DNA from 2 places in the Streptomyces sp. WY228 genome. Region 1 is predicted to be linked to the other one. Evidence: riboswitches for the same ligand, from Rfam matches in the RefSeq annotation. Region 1 holds a riboswitch; the other holds the start of a gene.

The links. Region 1 has a riboswitch for cyclic di-AMP ahead of KV381_RS13675 (transglycosylase family protein). Riboswitches for the same ligand answer to the same signal wherever they lie in the genome.
Region 2: linked by a shared signal. The riboswitch ahead of KV381_RS28630 (M23 family metallopeptidase) and the one ahead of KV381_RS13675 (transglycosylase family protein) in region 1 are both predicted to bind cyclic di-AMP.

The regions. Positions count from the first base shown of each region.
Region 1 covers NZ_CP079114.1:3,167,912-3,172,282, forward strand. Annotated here, with positions in the region: gene eno (phosphopyruvate hydratase) at 1-1,224, opposite strand, end outside; gene KV381_RS13675 (transglycosylase family protein) at 1,557-2,261, opposite strand; cyclic di-AMP (ydaO/yuaA leader) riboswitch at 2,267-2,443, opposite strand; gene KV381_RS13680 (transglycosylase family protein) at 2,736-3,773, opposite strand; gene KV381_RS13685 (cytochrome P450) at 3,950-4,371, opposite strand, start outside.
Region 2 covers NZ_CP079114.1:6,534,357-6,538,727, reverse strand. Annotated here, with positions in the region: gene KV381_RS28635 (GntR family transcriptional regulator) at 1-543, opposite strand, end outside; gene KV381_RS28630 (M23 family metallopeptidase) at 722-1,537, opposite strand; cyclic di-AMP (ydaO/yuaA leader) riboswitch at 1,551-1,719, opposite strand; gene KV381_RS28625 (pitrilysin family protein) at 1,944-3,314, opposite strand; gene KV381_RS28620 (pitrilysin family protein) at 3,341-4,371, opposite strand, start outside.

The DNA.
Region 1 (4,371 bases):
GATCTCCTCGATGCGCAGCAGCTGGTTGTACTTGGCGACGCGGTCCGAACGGGCCGGGGCGCCGGTCTTGATCTGGCCGCAGTTCACGGCGACGGCGAGGTCGGCGATGGTGACGTCCTCGGTCTCGCCGGAGCGGTGCGACATCATGCACTTGAAGCCGTTGCGCTGGGCCAGCTCGACGGCGTCCAGGGTCTCGGTCAGCGAACCGATCTGGTTGACCTTCACGAGCAGGGCGTTGGCGGAGCCCTCCTCGATGCCGCGGGCCAGGCGCTCGGGGTTGGTGACGAAGAGGTCGTCGCCGACGATCTGGACCTTGGAGCCGATGCGGTCGGTGATGACCTTCCAGCCGGCCCAGTCGTCCTCGTACAGCGGGTCCTCAATGGAGACCAGCGGGTACGCGGAGACGAGCTCCTCGTAGTACTCGGTCATCTCGGCGGCCGAGCGGGACTTGCCCTCGAACTCGTAGACGCCGTCCTTGTAGAACTCGGACGCGGCGACGTCGAGCGCGAGCGCCACGTCACGGCCCGGGACGTAGCCGGCCTCCTTGATGGCCTCGACGATGAGGTCCAGGGCGGCGCGGTTGGACTCCAGGTTCGGGGCGAAGCCGCCCTCGTCGCCGAGTCCGGTGGACAGGCCCTTGGTCTTGAGGACCTTCTTCAGCGTGTGGTAGATCTCCGCGCCCCAGCGCAGGGCCTCGGAGAAGGACTCGGCGCCGATCGGCGCGATCATGAACTCCTGGATGTCCACGTTGGAGTCGGCGTGCGAGCCGCCGTTCAGGATGTTCATCATCGGAACGGGCAGCAGGTGCGCGTTCGGGCCGCCGAGGTAGCGGAAGAGCGGCAGGTCGGACGCCTCGGATGCGGCGTGCGCGACGGCCAGCGAGACGCCGAGGATGGCATTCGCGCCGAGCGAGGCCTTGTTCTCGGTGGCGTCCAGGTCGAACATGGCCTGGTCGATGAGGCGCTGCTCGGTGGCGTCGTACCCGACGAGCTCCGGGCCGATCTGCTCGATGACGGCGAGGACGGCCTTCTCGACGCCCTTGCCCTGGTAGCGGTTGGGGTCACCGTCGCGAAGCTCTACAGCCTCGAACGCGCCGGTGGAGGCGCCGGACGGAACAGCAGCACGGCCCGTGCTGCCGTCGTCGAGGCCAACCTCGACCTCGACCGTGGGGTTGCCCCGGGAGTCGAGGATTTCCCTGGCTACGACGACGTCGATGGACGGCACGAGGCATCTCCTTCTGGGATCTGACACTGGTTGTGCAGGGTCACTGTGGCCTTGCGACCCGAGCCTATCCGGCCCGGCCGCGTCGACCGGCCGACCGCCCGTCTCCTGGGACGAAAAAGGACCCAAGGACCGGCGTAACGGGACAAAACTCTAGATATCTACTGAGCGGTAACACGTGTTGCCGACAAGAGGTGAACGCAACCGCACCCCTCCCGGGCCTCCACCCACGAAGAACCCGGCCCGGCGCGCTGGGGGATGAGCGCGTCGGGCCGGGAAGCCGTGCGAGGAGAAGTGCCGCCGGACGCTTCTCCTCCGGGGAGGAGATGCGGCGTCTACTTCAGGTGGAGCTGCTGACCCGGGAAAATCAGGTCGGCGTCCTCGACGATGTCGTCGTTGAGCTTGAAGAGCTTGCTCCAGCCGCCCTTGACGCCCTCCTTCTCGGCGATCTTGCTCAGGGTGTCGCCGGCCTTGACCTTGTACTCGCCGTCACCCTTCTTGACCTTCTCGCCGGTCGGGGTGGTGACGGTCTTCTTGCTCTCGGCCTTGGGGGCCTCGCGCTGCTCGGAGCGCGTGGTGGGCTGCTCGGCCTGGCGCTGGGGCTGCGCCTGCTCGGGCTTGCTCTCGGACTGGCCGGAGCCGGTGTTCACACCCGGGTCCACACCGTCGTTGGTGAGGCCGCCGGCGCCGGCGCAGGCCCAGGCGCCCGGGCCCTGAAGGTCGAGGAGCTTCTCGGCGGTGGCGATCTGCTGGTCCTTGGAGGCCAGGTCGGCACGCGCGGCGTACTGCGTACCACCGGCGGCGGCCCAGCTGGACTGCGAGAACTGCAGTCCGCCGTAGTAGCCGTTGCCGGTGTTGATGGACCAGTTGCCGCCGGACTCGCACTGGGCGACGGCGTCCCAGGTCTCGACGGAGGCGGCGGACGCGTTGGTCGCGCCCATCAGCGGGACGGCGACGGCGGCACCGGTGACACCCGCGAGGGTAGCGATACGGGTGGCCTTGGACGGGCGGCGGTGCTTGCCCTTGCTGTTCAGCAGCATGGAACGAATCTCCTCACCGACGCCTACGAGGTGAGCTGTCGGGTTCGGGCTGATGAGTTGCCCGGTCGCACGGTGCTGCGTGCGACTTCACCCCAAGCCGGTCCCGTACACCCCCCGGAGGGGCTGTGCGGACCCGGCGGCCTACCTGGGTCCCCCGCTCCTGCCTACGGCGCTTTACGCGTCTGTTCCCTTCGACCGACGGCAGGATTCGGCGTGACGGTCGACGGGGCCCGCGGTGCGAGCGGCTCCGACCGTAAACACAGGCAACCCCGACATTCAAAGATGGACATAGGGGGCAATCAACTCGAACTCACCGCGACTGATGGGGCATTTCCGCAGGTCGGGGGCGATACGCGCGGACCGGCCGGGCGAGACGCGCCAGTTGAAGCAAAGAGACCCATGTCTCACTTCCGCAAAAGTGGACATAGGTCTCTGAACTGCCTGATTTTCCCGGGCGTTTTCGCCCGAATTGAATCAGTTGGCGGCGGGCGCCTCGGCACCTTCCGGCGCACCCTGGTCCGCGCCCTGTTCCCCGCTCTGCTCCGCGTCCTGACCCAGACCCAGGTCCAGGCTCTGGCCGGGCAGGATCAGGTCCGGGTCGGAGCCCAGGAGGTCCTTGTTGGTCTCGTACAGACCGGTCCAGCCGCCGGGCAGCTCCTGGGCGTCGGCGATGGCCCACAGGTTGTCGCCGGGCTGCACCGTGTACGCACCGGCGCCCGCCGCGCCGCCGTCGCGCGCGTCGCCGTCACCGCGCGAGGCGTGCCGGCCGGACCCACGAGGGCCGTCGTCCTGACCGCCGTCGGCCTCCTCGGGCGCGGGGGCGCCGCGGTGCTTGCCGCCCTTGCCGTCCGTGCCGGTCTCGCCGGTCGAGGCGTCGGGGGCGCCGGAGGGGTCGGTGGCGTCGGGGGCCTCGGAGGACGGCGGGGTGGTGGGCGTCACCGAGGAGTCGGGGGTCTCGCTCCCCTCCCCCGTACCGTCGCTCTCCTTCTCGTCCTTCTTCTCACCCTTACCGGACTTGTCGGCCTCGCCGGACTTGCCGGATTCATCCGCTTCGTCGGGTGCGTCCGCTTCGTCGGTCGGGGTGCTCGTCGGGTCGGGAGCCGGCGAGGTGCCCGGGTCGACGCCCGGCAGGCTGCCGTCCACCGCGAGGCCGGAGATCACCGCACAGCTGGGCCACGCCTTGGGCCCCTGGTCGTCCAGGACCTTCTCGGCGACGGAGATCTGCTGCGACCGGCTGGCAAGGTCGGCGCGGGGCGCGAACGCCGTGCCGCCGTACGCCGACCAGGTCTCCTGCGAGAACTGGAGTCCGCCGTAGTAGCCGTTGCCGAGGTCGGCGCTCCACATGCCGCCGCTCTCGCACTCCGCGACCCGGTCCCAGGTGGAGGCCTCGGCCGCGTGCGCGCCGCTCGCGCCGAGCAGCGGGATGGCGATGGCCGATCCCGTCACACCTGCGGCGACGACGATGGCGGGTGCCTGGCGAGGGCGGCGGTGTCTGCCGTTCGCGGAGCCCATGGGTATGCCTTCCGTGCGACTGACAAGCGAGTGACCTGAGCGCCGCGCAGCGGGATTTCGTGCCTGCGTCGGCGCACAAGTGACGCATGGGCAACGTGCGACCGACGCGTCGAACCGTGAACCTAGCGGGACTCGAACGTGTGTCACAAGTCGATGCAGCGCAGATCACGTGAAAGTCACAGAGTTGACAGCGTGTCACTTTTTTCGGAGCGGCTGCCCGGCTCGAACTCGACCGGAAGCGTACGCAGTCCACGCATGATGAGCCCGCCGCGCCAGCGCAAATCGTCAGGTTCTCCCGCAAGTCGCAGGTCAGGGAGGCGTCTCAACAGCGTGGCCAGCGCGGTCTGCCCCTCCAGCCTGGCCAGCGGCGCCCCCAGGCAGTAATGGATGCCGTGCCCGTATCCGAGGTGCTGATTGTCACTCCGCGCAAGGTCCAGTGTGTCCGGATCCGCGAACCGCTCCGGGTCGCGGTCGGCCGCCGCCAGCACCACCAGGACGGGATCCCCGGCGGCGATCTCCTCGCCGCCCAGGGTCAGCGCCTCGGTGGCGTACCGCCAGGTCGCCATCTCGACCGGCCCGTCGAACCGGAGCAGTTCCT
Region 2 (4,371 bases), 3.4 Mb from region 1:
CGCCACGGCGTCCACGATCGCGCCGCGCTCGGCCCAGGCGTCGACCGGACGGGCCGGCTGCTCGACGGCGTACATCCAGGCGATCTTGTGCCGGAGCTGGGTGAGCAGCGCGATGAGGCCGGGGCTGTTCGACGCCTGGGCGAGGGTCTCGTGGAACCAGCCGCCCAGCGAGCGCAGATCCTCGCCCTCGCCCCGGCGGGCCCGCTCCTGGCCCAGCCTGACCAGACCCCGGAGCACCTTCAGATGGGCCTCCGTGCGGCGCTGGGCGGCGCGTGCGGCGCCCAGCGGCTCCAGGAGCATCCGCAGCTCCAGGAGGTCGGCCGCCTCCTGCGCGGTGGGTTCGGCGACACAGGCTCCGGCGTGTCTGCGGGTGACCACGAAGCCCTCGGACTCCAGGGTGCGCAGGGCCTCGCGGACAGGGACGCGGGAGACCCCGTAGCGGCGGGCCAGCAGCTCCTCGGTGAGGCGGCTGCCGCGCTCGTAGACACCGGAGACGATGTCGTCACGGATTGCCGTGCATACCGAATGCGCGGGAATGCGCATGTCCGAACCTCCGCCTTGATCCCCGCGAAACGCGGCCGCCCGACGTCTGTTCCGTGACTCTATGGCAATCTGCCGGAATTTCCGATGGCAGGCCGGAATCCAGGGAAATCTTCAGGCCGGAATTGCCGAAGGCCCCGGCGGGTGCCGGGGCCTTCGGGTGGGATCGCGCACAGGCGGGTCAGACGTTCAGACCGTGCGAGCGCAGGTAGCCGACGGGGTCCATGTCGGAGCCGTAGTCGGGGGTGGTGCGGGCCTCGAAGTGCAGGTGCGGGCCGGTGGAGTTGCCGGTGGAGCCGGAGAGCCCGATCTGCTGGCCGGAGGAGACGCTCTGGCCGACGGAGACGCCGATCGAGGAGAGGTGGCCGTACTGGGTGTACGTGCCGTCCGACATCCGGAGCACGATGTTGTTGCCGTACGCGCCGCCCCAGCCGGCCTCGACGACCGTACCGGCGCCGACCGCGACGACGGAGCTGCCGGAGGCGGCCATGAAGTCCACGCCGGAGTGGCTGCCGGAGGACCAGAGGGAGCCGCCGGTCTTGTAGCCGGTGGTGACGTGGGAGCCGGCGACCGGGAGGTGGAAGGCGTTGAGCCGGGCGCGCTCGGCGGCGCGGGCGGCACGGGCCTTCTCCTCGCGGATCTCCTTGGCGCGGGCCTCGGCCTTGCGCTGGGCCTCCGCCTTCGCCTTGGCCTTGGCGGCCTTCTCGCGGGCCTCGGCGGCGGCCTTGGCCTTCGCCCTGGCGACCGCCTCGGCCTGCTGCTTCTGGGCCTGGGCCTGGGCGTCGATCTGGTCGGCGAGGGTGGCGTCGAGGGAGATGGCCTGGGTGAGGCCGGTGTCGGCGACCTTGGCGGCCTCGGTGTCCGCGGCGAGGGCCGGGGAGGACAGCGAGCCGAGGACTCCGGTGGTGGCCAGGGCCGCGATGCCGGCGGCCTGGGCGCTGCGACGCGTCAGGCGGCTCGGGGCACGGTGCTTCCCGGTGGCACGGGTGAACGCCATGGAGAGGCTGATCCTTTCCTTCCTTCTCGCCTACCGGGTTAGCTGACGGGTTCGGAGCAGGAAGGTCTCCTACGGATCCCCGCGCCGGTTCACGGCACGGGCCTCCGATTCACCCCAGGGACTGCGTGTGGGTCCCCGGCTCCCCAGGCTCGCGCCTGACGGGGACTCGGCGATGACTGCCCGGCGCCGCGGATGCGGCATACGGGTGACGGACAGCCGGGCCGACGCTAGGCGGGGCGACTTCCCATCACCAAACGGACAGGGGGATTTGTCGCGCATCCCACAGGGCAGACAGGCAACCTCTCCAACAAAAGGGAGCGAAGCTAGCCAATCGGGCAAAAAGGGAGGACCCCGGCGAACTTCCGTCCGTCGGGGTCCTCTTCGCGGCGGTGTGCCACAGGTGCCGTCAGCCGGTGACGACGGACACCTCGCCGATGCCGAGCGCCTTCACGGGCTCCGCGATCCGCGCGGCGTCACCCACGAGGACCGTGACGAGACGGTCCACCGGGAAGGCGTTGACCACGGCGGCGGTCGCCTCCACGGTGCCCGTCTCGGCGAGCCGGGCGTAGAGGTCGGCCTGATAGTCGTCGGGGAGGTGCTGCTCGACCTGGTCGGCCAGCGTGCTCGCGACGGAGGCGGCGGTCTCGAACTTCAGCGGGGCGACGCCCACCAGGTTCTGCACGGCCGTCTCGCGCTCGGCGTCGGTCAGCCCCTCGGCGGCCAGCGTCCGCAGGACCTTCCAGAGGTCGTCCAGCGCCGGTCCGGTGGACTCCGTGTCCACCGAACCGCTGATCGCGAGCATCGCAGCGCCGCCCGATTCGGGGCCGCTGGAGCGCAGCACCTGGGCGAAGGCGCGTACGCCGTAGGTGTAGCCCTTCTCCTCGCGCAGCACCCGGTCCAGCCGGGAGGTGAGGGTGCCGCCCAGGCAGTACGTGCCGAGCACCTGCGCGGGCCACACGCGCTCGTGCCGGTCGGCGCCGATCCGGCCGATCAGCAGCTGGGTCTGGACCGCGCCGGGGCGGTCCACGATGACCACGCGGCCGGTGTCGTCCGCGGTGATGGGCGGCACCGGGCGGGCCTGGGCGGTGTTGCCCGACCAGTCGCCGAGGGTCTCCGCCAGCAGCGCGTCCAGGTCGATGCCGGTCAGGTCGCCGACGATCACGGCCGTCGCGGTGGACGGGCGGACGTGGGCGTCGAAGAAGGCGCGCACGGCGGCCTGGTCGATCCGCCGGACGGTCTCCTCGGTGCCCAGGCGCGGGCGGGACATCCGGGCGGTGGCCGGGAACAGCTCCTTGGAGAGCTGCTTGGCGGCGCGCCGGGACGGGTTGGCCTGCTCGTGCGGGATCTCGTCGAGGCGGTTGCCCACCAGGCGCTCGATCTCGCTCTCGGCGAAGGCCGGGGCCCGCAGCGCCTCGGCGACCAGGCCGAGGGCCTTGGCCAGCCGGGAGGCCGGGACCTCCAGGGAGACCCGGACGCCGGGGTGGTCGGCGTGCGCGTCGAGGGTGGCGCCGCAGCGCTCCAGCTCGGCGGCGAACTCCTCGGCGCTGTGCTTGTCGGTGCCCTCGGAGAGCGCCCGCGACATGATCGTGGCCACGCCGTCCAGGCCCTCGGGCTCGGCCTCCAACGGCGCGTCCAGGAAGATCTCCACCGCGACGACCTGCTGGCCGGGGCGGTGGCAGCGCAGCACGGTCAGTCCGTTGGGCAGGGCGCCGCGCTCGGGCGCCGGGAAGGCCCAGGGGCGGGCCGTGCCGGCGGTGGGCTGCGGGTGGAACTCCATGGCTACTCCAGTCACGGCGGCGTCGCTCACTTGGCCGCCCCCTCGTGCGCGTCGGTGCCCTCTTCGCCCTCGGCGCCCTCATCGGCCTCGTCGGTCGGCTCGACGGGCTCGTACACCAGCACCGCCCGGTTGTCGGGGCGCAGGGCCGCCTCGGCCGCCGCGCGCACCTCCTCCGCGGTGACGTCCAGGACCCGGCCCACGGCGCTCAGGGCGAGCTGCGGGTCGCCGAACAGCACCGCGTAGCGGCACAGTTCGTCGGCGCGGCCGGCGACCGTGCCGAGCCGGTCCAGCCACTCGCGCTCCAACTGCGCCTGGGCCCGCTCCATTTCCTCGGGGGTGGGCCCCTCGGCGGCGAACCTGGCCAGCTCCTCGTCGACGGCGGCCTCGATCTGCTCCACCTCGACCCCGCCGGACGTCTTCACGTCCAGCCAGCCCAGCGAGGGCGCCCCGGCCAGCCGCAGCAGCCCGAAGCCCGCCGCCACCGCCGTACGGTCGCGGCGCACCAGGCGGTTGTGCAGCCGGGAGGACTCGCCGCCGCCCAGCACGGTGAGCGCCAGGTCGGCCGCGTCGCAGGCGCGGGTGCCGTCGTGCGGGAGGCGGTAGGCGGCCATCAGGGCGCGCGCCGGGACCTCCTCGTGGACCACTTCGCGCAGCTGCTCGCCGATGATCTCCGGCAGCGTCCCGTCGCGCGGCGGCTGCTTGCCGTCGTGGGACGGGATGGAGCCGAAGTACTTCTCGATCCAGGCGAGGGTCTGCTCGGGGTCGATGTCGCCGACCACCGAGAGCACCGCGTTGTTGGGCGCGTAGTACGTACGGAAGAACGCGCGGGCGTCCTCCAGCGTGGCCGCGTCCAGGTCGGCCATGGAGCCGATCGGGGTGTGGTGGTAGGGGTGGCCCTCGGGGTAGGAGAGGGCGGTCAGCTTCTCGAACGCGGTGCCGTAGGGCACGTTGTCGTAACGCTGGCGGCGTTCGTTCTTGACGACGTCGCGCTGGTTCTCCATGGACTCCTCGTCGAGCGCGGCGAGGAGGGAGCCCATCCGGTCGGCCTCCAGCCAGA